DNA from 3 places in the Streptomyces sp. NPDC006798 genome. Region 3 is predicted to be linked to each of the others. Evidence: riboswitches for the same ligand, from Rfam matches in the RefSeq annotation. Region 3 holds a riboswitch; each other region holds the start of a gene.
The links. Region 3 has a riboswitch for cobalamin ahead of ABZ714_RS18780 (cobalamin biosynthesis protein). Riboswitches for the same ligand answer to the same signal wherever they lie in the genome.
Positions count from the first base shown of each region.

Region 1: linked by a shared signal. The riboswitch ahead of metE (5-methyltetrahydropteroyltriglutamate--homocysteine S-methyltransferase) and the one ahead of ABZ714_RS18780 (cobalamin biosynthesis protein) in region 3 are both predicted to bind cobalamin.
Region 2: linked by a shared signal. The riboswitch ahead of ABZ714_RS06845 (ABC transporter substrate-binding protein) and the one ahead of ABZ714_RS18780 (cobalamin biosynthesis protein) in region 3 are both predicted to bind cobalamin.

Region 1 covers NZ_JBEYIS010000003.1:115,575-119,980, reverse strand. Annotated here, with positions in the region: gene ABZ714_RS02870 (nitrilase-related carbon-nitrogen hydrolase) at 1-44, shown strand, start outside; gene ABZ714_RS02865 (carbon-nitrogen hydrolase family protein) at 41-1,000, shown strand; cobalamin riboswitch at 1,139-1,291, shown strand; gene metE (5-methyltetrahydropteroyltriglutamate--homocysteine S-methyltransferase) at 1,474-3,792, shown strand.
Region 2 covers NZ_JBEYIS010000007.1:124,648-129,053, forward strand. Annotated here, with positions in the region: gene ABZ714_RS06835 (amino acid permease) at 446-1,888, shown strand; gene ABZ714_RS06840 (M67 family metallopeptidase) at 2,118-2,540, shown strand; cobalamin riboswitch at 2,546-2,694, shown strand; gene ABZ714_RS06845 (ABC transporter substrate-binding protein) at 2,745-3,764, shown strand; gene ABZ714_RS06850 (iron ABC transporter permease) at 3,761-4,406, shown strand, end outside.
Region 3 covers NZ_JBEYIS010000025.1:45,456-49,861, reverse strand. Annotated here, with positions in the region: gene ABZ714_RS18795 (class II aldolase/adducin family protein) at 1-113, opposite strand, end outside; gene ABZ714_RS18790 (inorganic phosphate transporter) at 373-1,680, shown strand; gene ABZ714_RS18785 (hypothetical protein) at 1,693-1,914, shown strand; cobalamin riboswitch at 2,159-2,301, shown strand; gene ABZ714_RS18780 (cobalamin biosynthesis protein) at 2,510-3,520, shown strand; gene ABZ714_RS18775 (cobyric acid synthase) at 3,697-4,406, shown strand, end outside.

The DNA.
Region 1 (4,406 bases), on a different contig from region 3:
GGCGCCCGGCGCTGTACGGACGTACCCGGGAGGAGCCGTCATGACCACCACCGTCGCCGTCGTCCAGCAGCCGCCCGCCCTGCTCGATCTGGAAGAGTCGCTGCGGCGCGCCGCGGCCTACGTCGCCGAGGGCGCGCGGGCGGGCGCCGATCTCGTGGTCTTCCCCGAGACCTGGCTGACCTGCTACCCGGCCTGGGTGTTCGGCCTCGCGGGGTGGCGGGACGCCGAGGCCCGACGCTGGTACGCCCGGCTGCTGGAGCAGAGCCCGGTTCTCGACCCCGGGGGCGACGACGCCCTCGCCCCGGTCCGGGCCGCGGCCCGGGAGCACGGGGTGACGGTGGTCCTCGGCCTCAACGAGCGGGCCGCGCCCGCCTCCGGCTCCCTCTACAACTCCCTGCTGACGATCGGCCCGGACGGCGGCACCCTCAATGTGCACCGCAAGCTGACGCCCACCCACACCGAGCGGATCGTCTGGGCGCCCGGGGACGGGGCGGGGCTGCGGGTCGTCGACACCCCGGCGGGCCGGGTGGGGTCGCTGGTCTGCTGGGAGCACTTCCATCCGCTGGCCCGGCACTCCCTGCACGCACAGCACGAGGAGATCCATGTCGCGGCCTGGCCCGACATGCCGGAGAGCCATGTGATCGCGGCCCGCTCGTACGCGCTGGAGGGCCGCTGCTTCGTGGTCTCGGCCGGACTCGTGCTCTCCACCGACGACGTCCCCGCCGATCTGCTCCCCGCCTACCGGGCCGGGGTCGGCCCGGACGCGCCCGAGGACGGTCTGCTCTTCACCGGGGGTTCGAGCGTCGCGGGCCCGGACGGCTCCTGGGTGATGGCACCGGTCTACGGCGAGGCGCGGCTGCTCACGGCGACCCTGGACACCGCCGGGCGGTACGGGGAGACCCTGGACCTCGATGTCGCGGGCCACTACGGCCGCCCCGACGTCTTCTCCCTCTCCGTCGACCGGACCCGGCGCGACAGCGGGGTCGACTTCACGGACTGAGGGCGCCCGGGCCCCGGGTCGTAGGGATCACGAGGAGGGGTGAGGTCCGGCAGCCGGACCTCACCTGACAGTGCGCCCGGCGGCACCGTAAGCTGACCGGCGCAGCTGGTTCGCCCCGTCAGCCGGACGGGAGCGTCGTAAGAGGGAACCCGGTGGGAATCCGGGACTGCCCCGCAGCGGTGAGCGGGAACGACCGCCGTCATACGCACTGGGCCCGGCCGGGTCTGGGAAGCGACGGCCAGTAGGTGTCCGCCGGAGGTCCGGTGGATGTGCCCGCGAGTCCGAAGACCTGCCCGTTGCCCGCACGCGGACGATTCCGCGCGCGGACATCCCGGTGACCTCGTGGGCGGGTCGGCGTACGGACCAGCGGTGATCCGCGCCTCACGGCGCGTCGGCAGCGCCGGTACGTCACTCCTTCGCACCCTCGTCCCGTCGCCGGGATCTCAGGGATTCATCTCGTGAAGGAGATCTCCGTGACATCGAAGTCCGCAGCCGCGGCGGCCCGGGCCACCGTGTACGGCTACCCCCGGCAGGGGCGGAACCGGGAGCTGAAGAAGGCGGTCGAGGGCTACTGGAAGGGCCGGACCACCGCCGACGCCCTCCGTGCCACCGCCGCCGAACTGCGCGCCGCCAACTGGCGCGAACTCGCCGAAGCCGGTATCGACGAGGTCCCCACCGGTGACTTCTCGTACTACGACCACGTTCTCGACACCACCGTGATGGTGGGCGCGATCCCGGCCCGGCACCGTACCGCCTTCGCGGACGACCCGCTCGACGGCTACTTCGCCATGGCCCGCGGCACCCAGGACGTGGCGCCGCTGGAGATGACCAAGTGGTTCGACACCAACTACCACTATCTGGTGCCGGAGCTGGGACCCGACACGGTGTTCGCCGCCGACTCCGGCCGGCAGGTCGCGGAGCTGACCGAGGCACTGGCCCTCGGTCTGACGGCCCGCCCGGTGCTGGTCGGCCCGGTGACCTATCTGCTGCTCGCCAAGCCCGCGCCGGGGGTGGCCGGGAACTTCGATCCGCTGACCCTGCTGGACCGGCTGCTCCCCGTCTACGCGGAGGTCCTGGCCGACCTCAGGGCGGCGGGCGCCGACTGGGTGCAGCTGGACGAGCCCGCCCTCGTCCAGGACCGCACCCCGGCCGAACTCAACGCCGTCGCCCGCGCCTACCGCGACCTCGGCGCCCTGACGGACCGTCCGAAACTGCTGGTCGCCTCCTACTTCGACCGGCTCGGCCGGGCCCTGCCCGTACTCGCGGCGTCGCCGGTCGAAGGGCTCGCCCTCGACTTCACCGAGCACGCGGGCGCCCAGTTGGGCGAGCTGGCCGCCGTCGGCGGACTGCCCGGGAAGCGCCTGGTCGCCGGTGTGGTCAACGGCCGCAATATCTGGATCAACGATCTGGCGAAGTCGCTGGCCACCCTGGGCACCCTGCTCGGCCTGGCCGACCGGGTCGACGTCGCCGCCTCCTCGTCCCTGCTGCACGTCCCGCTGGACGCGGCCCTCGAACGCGATATCGACCCGCAGGTCCTGCGCTGGCTCGCGTTCGCCCGGCAGAAGACGGCCGAGATCGTCACCCTCGCCAAGGGCCTGAGCCGGGGCACCGACACCATCGCGGGCGAGCTGGCGGCGAACCGGGCCGCGCTGGCCTCCCGCGCGAACTCCCCCATCACCCGCGACCCGGCCGTCCGCGCCCGTACCGCGGCGGTGACCGAGGCGGACACCCGCCGCTCCCGGCCCTACGGCGAACGGACCGTCGCCCAGCGCACCCGGCTCGGCCTGCCGCCACTGCCGACCACCACCATCGGCTCCTTCCCGCAGACGGACGAACTGCGGACGGCCCGTGCCGATCTGCGCGCCGGACGGCTCGACACCGCGGCCTACGAGGTACGGATCAAGGCCGAGATCGCCGAGGTCGTCGCCTTCCAGGAGAAGACCGGTATCGACGTACTGGTCCACGGCGAACCCGAACGCAACGACATGGTCCAGTACTTCGCCGAACAGCTCACCGGCTATCTCGCCACCCGGCACGGCTGGGTCCAGTCCTACGGCACCCGCTACGTCCGCCCGCCGGTCCTCGCCGGGGACATCTCCCGCCCGGCACCGATGACCGTCCGCTGGACCTCCTACGCGCAGTCCCTCACCGACCGCCCCGTCAAGGGCATGCTCACCGGCCCCGTCACCATGCTGGCCTGGTCCTTCGTCCGCGACGACCAGCCCCTCGCGGACACCGCCCGCCAGGTCGCCCTCGCCCTGCGCGACGAGGTGGACGACCTGGAGGCGGCCGGAACCGCCGTCATCCAGGTCGACGAACCCGCCCTCCGCGAAACCCTCCCCCTGCGCTCCGCCGACCACGCCGACTACCTGGCCTGGGCGACGCAGGCGTTCCGCCTGTCGACGTCCGGCGCAGCGCCGGGCACCCAGATCCACACCCATATGTGCTACGCCGAGTTCGGCGACATCGTCCAGGCCATCGACGACCTCGACGCCGACGTGATCAGCCTGGAGGCCGCCCGCTCCCATATGCAGGTCGCCCATGAACTCGCCGCCCACGGCTACCCCCGCGAAGCCGGCCCCGGCGTCTGGGACATCCACTCCCCCCGCGTCCCCTCCCCCGAGGAGGCGGCCCGACTGCTGCGTACGGCCCTGAAGGCCATCCCGTCCGAACGCCTCTGGGTCAACCCCGACTGCGGCCTCAAGACCCGCGCCTGGCCGGAGACCCGCGCGACCCTGGAGAACCTGGTCACGGCGGCCCGTACGATCCGCGAGGAACTGGCGGACGGCTGACGAACGGCCCGGGGGCGGAGACGCGCGGGCGTCTCCGCCCCCGGGGACGTATGGGGCAAGCGCCGTAGAAACCAACCCCGAGCACGCCCAGGGCCGGTAACCAGCCGATGTGGATCACTCGGCTCTCTGTACGCAGCCGCTTTCCGGCACGCCCCGGGCCTCCTGAGCACCGGCACATGGCCGACTTCATCTGTTGTCACTGCCATTTGTTCCGGCCACCTGAGCCACACCCTGCTCTTGACGGTGCTCATGCCATACGTGAACCTCGCGCAGTGCGCTGTACGGCATACGCAGAAACCCGGGGGTCTGTACGTACTCCGCCCATGAGGCTTCCACGGACACCGCCTCCGTCCGACGGTCACCACCAAGGACGCTCTGCGACGAGTGCGTCGCCACGTACCTGCTCCACGATCGCATCGCGCTGTCGAAAGCCAGCCGTCGAAGCGTCACGTCCCAGGAAGGCAATGAGTACGAACAGTGATAGTCAGACCCTTATCCCTCAGACACCGACACGGTGAATCAGGGCCTCGCCCCCGCTGGGCAACGGCGGTCGCGGCTTCGGTATGCGCCCTGACACTCGTCCTGAGCTCGGCTCCGGTACACCAGGCGGCGGC
Region 2 (4,406 bases), on a different contig from region 3:
GTGCCGGGCGGGCCGGTTCCGGTTCCGGCTCCTGCGGTCGCGGCCGCCCGGTTTCGTGCACCGTCCGGGGCCGGTCTTCCCCCGCCGCGAACATCCGCCTGGGCGCCCTCCGGCCCGCTCCCGTCCGTCCGTTCGGTTGTTCGCTCAACGGACGCTCAAATCCGAATAACGATCGCGTGACGCCCCCGAGGTGATTAGACCCTCGGAGAGGCTTTTGTCCGGTTCTATATGTGGGATACGGCACAAGAAGCCGGATCGATCTTTGTCGCAACCGTGATAGATCTTCACGACCGCCAGGGGCACCACCCATGCCCCTGGAGGCGCTTGAGCCGGCGGACCGCCGGTGGCACTCCATCCATATCCGGGGGGATCAGGAACTGATCCGCGGTTACCCGCCGAAAGGCGGGGCACGCGGATCGGCATGGAGAGAAGGGCGCAGCAGCTTATGACCTCGGTGCAGGTCGACGACAGCAAGGACGGGCCGGGCGGACCGGCCGGAGCCCCGGCGGCCACCGCCGAGGACCAGGGCTACCACCGGGCACTCGGGGCCCGGCAGATCCAGATGATCGCCATCGGCGGAGCCATCGGGACCGGTCTCTTCCTCGGGGCGGGCAAGGGCATCTCCAAGGCCGGGCCGAGCCTCATCCTCGCCTACGCCATCGCGGGCGTGGTCATCTTCTTCATCATGCGGGCCCTCGGCGAACTGCTGATGTACCGCCCGGTATCGGGTTCGTTCTCGGAGTACGCGCGCGAGTTCGTGGGCCCCTTCGCGGGCTTCGCCACCGGCTGGACGTACTGGCTGTTCTGGGTCGTCACCGGGATGACCGAGGTCACCGCGGCGGCCGAGTACATGACGTACTGGTTCGACATCCCGCAGTGGGTCTCGGCGCTCGGCTTCACGATCGTGCTCTATCTCGCCAATCTGATCTCGGTGAAGATCTTCGGCGAGCTGGAGTTCTGGTTCTCGATGATCAAGGTGACCGCCATCATCGGCATGATCCTGATCTGCGCCGGGATCATCACCCTCGGCTTCAGCGACGCCGGTGACACCGCCTCCTTCTCCCTGCTCTGGAGCGACGGCGGCTTCTTCCCCAAGGGCCTCGGCGGCACGCTGATGACCCTCCAGATCGTGATGTTCGCCTTCCTCGCGGTCGAGCTGGTCGGCGTCACCGCCGGAGAGTCGAAGGACCCGGAGAAGAACCTCCCCAAGGCCATCAACACCGTGCCGTGGCGGATCGCCGTCTTCTACGTCGGCGCCCTGATCATGATCCTCTCGGTGGTCTCCTGGACCAACTTCAAGCCGGGCGTCTCGCCGTTCGTGGCCGCGTTCGACCAGATGGGCCTCCAGATCGGTGCGGGCATCGTCAACTTCGTGGTGCTCACCGCGGCCCTGTCGTCCTGCAACTCCGGGATGTACTCCACCGGCCGGATGCTCCGCGACCTGGCGCTCAACAGCCAGGGGCCCAAGGTCTTCACCCGGCTGACCAAGCACGGCACCCCGCTGATCGGCACCACCTTCTCCGCCGGGCTGATGCTGATCGGCGTCTGGATCAACTACCAGTGGCCCGGCGACGCCTTCCACAAGATCGTCTCCTTCGCCACCATCTCCGGTATGTGGGCCTGGATCATGATCCTGGTCAGCCATATCCGCTACCGGGCCAAGGTCGCCCGCGGCGAGGTCGCCGAGTCCTCCTTCAAGGCCCCCGGCGCCCCGTGGACCAGCTGGTTCGCCCTGGCCTTCATCGGGCTGGTGATCGTGCTGATGGGGATCGACAAGGACGCCCGGATCTCGTTGTACGTGGCCCCGGTCTGGGCCCTGGTCCTGCTGGTCTCGTATCTCGTCCTGCGGTCCAAGAACCCGGAGGGCGCGGCCTTCGCCAAGCGCTGACCGCGAGCGCCGGTCATCCGAGCCGACCGCGCCGCTCCACCGGCCGCCCGACCGCACCGGTCACCGGCCGCCCGGCCCTCCGAGGGCAGGGCCCCCGAACGGCAGCGGGCGGGGAACTGCCTGCCTCCCCGCCCGGCTGTCCGAATCGCGAGACGGGCCGGTCCGTACCCCGGCACGGTACGGACCGGCCCTTCCGCCGTCCGGACGACCCCCGCTTATCCTGATCCGCATGCTGACCCTGACCCAGGACCTCTACGACCGGATCGTCGCGCATGCCAGGGCCGACCACCCCGACGAGGCGTGCGGCGTGGTCGCGGGCCCCGAGGGCAGCGACCGGCCGGAACGATTCATCCCGATGCTCAACGCGGCCCGCTCGCCCACGTTCTACGAGTTCGACTCCGGTGATCTGCTGAAGCTCTACCGCGAGATGGACGACAACGACGAGGAGCCGGTGATCGTCTACCACTCGCACACCGCGACCGAGGCGTACCCCTCCCGGACCGACATCACCTACGCCAACGAGCCCGGCGCGCACTACGTCCTGGTCTCCACGGCGGACACCGACGCGGCCGGACCGTTCCAGTTCCGGTCCTTCCGGATCGTCGACGGAGAGATCACGGAAGAAGAGGTCCGGGTCGTCGGGGCATACTGACCCGGCAGCTTCAATTCCATACGGGGCGGTGGGACCCAGGAAGCCGGTGCGAATCCGGCGCGGTCCCGCCACTGTTTACCGGTCGTTGACACGTGCCCTCGGGTGCCTGGCCACGGCTGTCAGCCAGGAACTGACCCATCGCCCTCTTCCACCACCCAGGGGACGCGGAAATCCCCGGAGGAGGCCGCCAGCATGTCCCGAAACATGTCCCGACCCGCGTCGGGGCGCCGTCCCGCCCGTCGCCGTACCCTCATAGCCGGTACGGCCGCCGCACTGCTCCCGATCGTCCTGACCGCCTGCGGCGGTTCGGACTCCGGTTCCGGTTCCGGCTCGGACAAGCCGGGGGCCGCGGCCGCCGGATTCCCCTACACCGTCGACAACTGCGGTGTGAAGACCACCTACAAGGCGCCCCCGAAGCGGGCCGTCACCATGAACCAGCACGTCACCGAGATCATGCTGGAGCTGGGCCTGGAGAAGTCCCTGGTCGGTACCGCCTATCTGGACGACCAGGTACTGCCCCGCTACGCGGCGGCGTACAAGTCGGTGCCGGTACTGGCGAAGGAGTACCCCTCCAAGGAGAAGCTCCTCGCCGCCGACCCGGACTTCGTCTACGGCGGCTACGCCAGCGCCTTCGAGGCCAAGGACGGCCGGACCCGCGACGAGCTGAAGAAGTCCGGTATCGACTCCCGGCTCAACCTGGAGTACTGCACCGAGAAGCGGACCAGCCTCGACGACGTCTACCGGGAGATCGAGGAGATCGGCCGGACCTTCGGCGTCCGCGACCGGGCCGAGAAGTGGATCGCCGCCTCCCGGGCGACGGTCGCGAAGACCGAGGCGGGACTGAAGAAGAGCAGTTCCGAGCCGGTGCCCGTGTTCGTCTACGACAGCGGCGACAAGACCGCGTTCACCGTCGGCGGCAAGGGCATCGGCAATGAGCTGATCGCCCGCGCGGGCGGCCGGAACGTCTTCGCCGACATCCCCAAGAGCTTCGGCGACGCGACCTGGGAGCAGGTCGTGGCCCGTAAGCCCGAGGTGATCGTGATCTACGACTACGGCGCCACCAGCCTCGAACAGAAGAAGCGGCGGCTGCTGGAGGACCCGGCGCTGAAGGACGTCCCGGCGATCAGGAACAAGAAGTTCGCCGTACTGCCGCTCTCGGACGCGGTCGTGGGCGTCCGCGCCCCGGACGCGATCGCCAAGCTGGCCCCCCAGCTCACCCGATGACGACCCCGACGGACGGCCGGCGGGCGGTGCCGGGCCCCGGGCCCGGCACCGGTCCCGGGCCCGGCGGGGCCGTTGCGAAGGACGCCGGGAGGCCCGGGGGTACCGAGGAGGCCGGTGACGAGCCGGGGCGCCGGATGGCGTTCCGTACGGGCGCCGCGGCGGTCGCCGGAGCCCCCGCCGGGACCGCCGCCGCACGGACCGCGCCGGGCACCCCCGGCACGCCCTCCCGGCTGCGGTTCGGGGCCGTCACGGCCGGGCTGCTGGCGGCCCTGGCCGCCGCCGTCCTCGCGGCCCTCGGCCTCGGTTCCGTACGCATCCCGACCGGTGAGGTCGTCGCGGCGCTGCTGCCGGGCGCCGAGCCCGGCCCGTTCCGCACGATCGTGCTGGACGTCCGGCTGCCGCGGGTGCTGCTCGGCATCGTCGTCGGCGCCGGGCTCGGCGTCGTCGGCGCGGTCCTCCAGGCCCTGGTCCGCAACCGGCTCGCCGACCCCTTCCTGCTCGGGATCTCCTCCGGGGCGTCCACCGGGGCGGTCGTCGTCCTGGTCCTCGGCATCGGCGCGACCACCGCCGTCGCCCTGCCCGCCGGTGCCTTCCTCGGTGCCTTCGCGGCCCTCGTCCTGGTCTACGGACTGGCCCGGCACG
Region 3 (4,406 bases):
CCCGAGGTGCCCACGACGAGCCCCTCGGCGGCCGTTCTGCGGGCCGTTTCGACCAGTTGCCGCCAGGTCTGTTCGAGAGCGCCGTCGGAGGCGCGTACGGTCGGTTCGGTCATGGGTGCGATCCTGTCAGCCGGGGCGGCGGGGGGACAGAGCACCCGTGATGCATATCACCACAAGATCGGACGAATGAGGCTTTCCACCCGGGAGAGGCCCGTCATACCGGCGGCCACCCCTCCGGAAGAGCCCCCGAAAGTCGAAGCGGAATGGCGAGAACCGCTTGGATACACCCCCAAGCCGGTCCCAGTTCACCTTCCGTTCACCCAGGTTACTTACCTTCGGCGAGCCACTGACCTCCAAAGATTGCCTGGGTAAATGGAACACATCACGCTGCTGCTCGCGATAGTGATCGTGACGGCTCTCGTGTTCGATTTCACGAACGGTTTCCATGACACCGCCAACGCGATGGCGACGACCATCTCGACCGGCGCCATGAAGCCCAAGACCGCGGTGGCCATGTCCGCCGTGCTCAATCTCGTCGGCGCTTTCCTGTCGGTGGAGGTCGCCAAGACGATCTCCAGTGGCATCGTCGACGAGGCAGGCATCACCCCAGAAGTCATCTTCGCGGCGCTCGTCGGCGCCATCCTTTGGAATCTGCTGACCTGGCTGGTCGGACTGCCGTCCAGTTCGTCGCACGCCCTGATGGGCGGTCTGATCGGCGCGACCGTCGCCTCCGTCGGCTTCAGCTCGGTCAACGGCGGCACGGTGATCACCAAGGTCCTGATCCCGGCCATCGCCGCTCCGCTGGTCGCCGGCCTCGCCGGTTACATCGGCACCCGGCTGACGTACCGGATCGGCCGCAACACCGACCTCAAGGCCACCGACAAGGGGTACAAGGCGGGTCAGATCGCCTCCGCGGGTCTGGTCTCCCTGGCGCACGGCACCAACGACGCCCAGAAGACCATGGGTGTCATCACCCTGGCCCTGGTCGCCGGCGACATCCTCGCCCCCGGCTCCAACCCTCCGATGTGGGTCATCGTCTCCGCGGGTGTGGCCATCGCCCTCGGTACGTACCTCGGCGGCTGGCGCATCATCCGCACCATGGGCAAGGGTCTGACCGACCTCCAGCCGCAGCAGGGCTTCGCCGCCCAGACCAGTGCCGCGACGGTCATCCTGGCCTCCTCTAACCTCGGCTTCTCCCTCTCCACCACGCACTCCTGCTCCGGTGCCGTGATGGGCGCCGGTCTGGGTCGCAAGGGCGGCGTGGTCCGCTGGTCCACCGCCACCCGGATGTTCGTCGCCTGGGGTCTGACCCTTCCGGCCGCCGGCCTGGTCGCCGCGGCCTCCGAGTTCGTCACCAAGCAGGGTGACTGGGGCGTCGCCGCGGTGGCGGTCTTCCTCGTCGCCTCCTCCGCCGCGATCTGGGTCGTCTCGCGCCGCCAGGTGGTCGACCACACCAATGTGAACGACGTCGACGACGACACCACCGGCACCGGTGGCACCGGCTCCTCCGGCGACGGCCAGGACTCCCCCGGTGTCGTCACCACCGCCATGGCCGCCGTCACCCCGCCGCCCGCCGGGGTGGTCGAGGACGGCGAGCTGAAGACCACCATCCCCTCCACCACCCCTGCTTCCGCGCCGTCGGCCCCCGAGACCGGTCCGGCCAGCCCGGCCGCGGTGTAAGGACGTATCACCATGAAAATCGACTGGGAAGCCCTCGGCTCCGTCTTCGGTGTCAGCCTCGTCGGCACCGTCCTCCTCGTGGGCCTGTTTGCCCTGGGAGTCATCGGCCTGACCAAGCAGGAGGCCGCCGCGGCCAACGGCGGCTCCGCGCCCCTCGCCCGTACCGGCGCCTACGCCTGCTTCGTGCTCTGCACGGTGGCGGTGGGGTACGGGATCTATCTGATCGTCACCTGATCCCCGCGGGTCTCTCCCGACCCGCCGATCCGGCTGATCGTCTTCAGCGTCCCGGCCCCCTGATCCGCCGGATCAGCTCGGGCCCCGGCCGTCCCCACGGCCGCGGAGAGCCGGGTCCGACCCCCGACGGGTCGGACCCGGCTCTCCGCTTTCCCCGCCGTCTTCCTGGTCGCCTTCCCGGTCCCGGCTGCTGGATGTGGCCCTGCGCACACTGCTCCGTCGCAGGTCAGGGGCGAGTTGACGGCCCTTCTCACCCCGTGGTGGACTGCCGGGGCCACTACGGAGGCAGCAGAGGAAGCCGGTGCGAATCCGGCGCGGTCCCGCCACTGTCACCGGGGAGCACATCCCCGGGAGCCAGGAACTCTCGCCGCCGTTTCACGTCGAACCAGGGCGCGGACACCCTGAGTGAGGACAATTCGCCATGCGCGGCATCGTCACGGCCCCCGCTCACGGGGCCGCACCCGGGTCCCCCGGCCCTTCGGGGCCCTCCGGCTCTTCCGGCTCTTCCGGGGATCCGATGAACGCCTACGGCACGTGCCGCGCCGCTGACGCCCTTCCCGGCTCCCTCACCCACCTCTCCCCCGGGCACTGAGCGATGCGGGCGGACCGGGTCTTCGCCATCGGCGCCACCGCCGGTCTCCTCGGCGATCTGCTGCTGGGCGACCCCCGCCGGGGCCATCCCGTCGCCGCCTTCGGGCGGGCCGCGGGCGCGGCCGAGCGGCTGCTGTGGCGTGACCACCGGGGCTGGGGCGCGCTGTATACCGCAGGATGCGCGGGCGGCGCCGCCGCCGTCGCGGCCGTGGCGGCCCGTGCCGCGCGCCGGCAGCCCGCCGCCGCCGTGGCCCTGACCGCCGCCGCCACCTGGGCCGTCGTCGGAGGTACGTCCCTGGCGCGGGAGGCCGGGGCGGTGGGCGCGGCGCTGACCGCCGGGGACCTCGACGCCGCCCGGGCGCGACTGCCCCATCTCTGCGGACGTGATCCCCAGGCCCTGGACGGGCCGGAGATCGCCCGGGCCGTGGTCGAGTCCGTCGCCGAGAACACCTCGGACGCCGTGGTCGGCGCCCTGGTGTGGGGCGCGGTGGCGGGGGTGCCGGGGCTGGTCGGATTCCGCGCGGTCAACACACTGGACGCGATGGTGGGGCACCGTTCGCCCCGTTACCGCCGGTTCGGCTGGGCGTCGGCCCGGCTGGACGATCTGGTGGGCGCCCCGGGGGCGCGGCTGACGGCGGCGCTCGCCGTGGTCGCGGGCGGGGACGCCCGGGGTGCCGTACGGGCCTGGCGGGCGGACGCGCACCGGCATCCCAGCCCCAACGCGGGCCCGGTCGAGGCGTCGTTCGCGGGCGCGCTGGGTGTCCGGCTCGGCGGCACGCTGGCGTACGGCGGCCGGGTCGAGCACCGGGCCGTGCTGAACGGCGGGGCCCGGCGGGTCGCCGTCGGGGACATCGAGCGGGCGGTACGGCTCTCGCGGCGGGTGAGCGCGCTGGCGCTGGGGGTATGTGTCGCGGGGCGGCTGATCGCCGGGCGGGCGGCGGGGCGACGGCTCACGGCGGCCGGGACGGGGACGGGGGCCGGTCGGGCGCCGGCGATGGTTGCCCGGGGCGGGTGACGGATTTTCCTCCGACCGGACATCGGTCCACAGGGCCCGACGAGATTTCCGGTCGGGGTCCAGCATGAGATCCGGGACGCGCGGCGGAGGGATGGCCGCGGTTCCCGGGACGACGGCACGACTTATCGGCAGGGCCTCCTCGGAGGCATCGGGCAGGACGGAAGGGGGTGGCGGCGATGGCCGGGCGGAAGCGCGGCGGCGGGCTGCTGGTCGCCGGGACGACGTCGGACGCGGGCAAGAGCGTGGTCACGGCGGGAATCTGCCGCTGGCTGGCGGGCCGCGGGGTGAAGGTCGCCCCGTTCAAGGGGCAGAACATGTCGCTGAACTCGTTCGTGACCCGGGACGGTGCCGAGATCGGCCGGGCGCAGGCGATGCAGGCGCGGGCGGCCCGGATCGAGCCCACGGCCCTGATGAATCCGGTGCTGCTGAAGCCGGGGGGCGACCGGACGAGCCAGGTGGTCCTGCTGGGCAGAGCCGTCGGAGAGATGAGCGCCCGGGGCTATTTCGGCTCCGGCGGGCGGCGCTCCGAGCTGCTGACCACGGTGCTGGAGTGCCTGGAGGAGCTGCGGGGCACGTATGACGCCGTGATCTGCGAGGGGGCGGGCAGTCCGGCCGAGATCAATCTGCGCCGTACGGATCTGGTCAACATGGGCGTGGCCCGGGCGGCCGAGCTGCCGGTGCTGGTGGTCGGGGACATCGACCGCGGTGGGGTCTTCGCCTCCTTCTTCGGTACGACGGCCCTGCTGGACGCGGTGGACCAGCGGCTGGTGGCGGGGTATCTGATCAATAAGTTCCGGGGGGACGCGGGGCTGCTGCGGCCGGGGCTCGACATGCTGACGTCGGTGACGGGCCGCCCGTTCTACGGGGTGCTGCCGTACGCCCACGG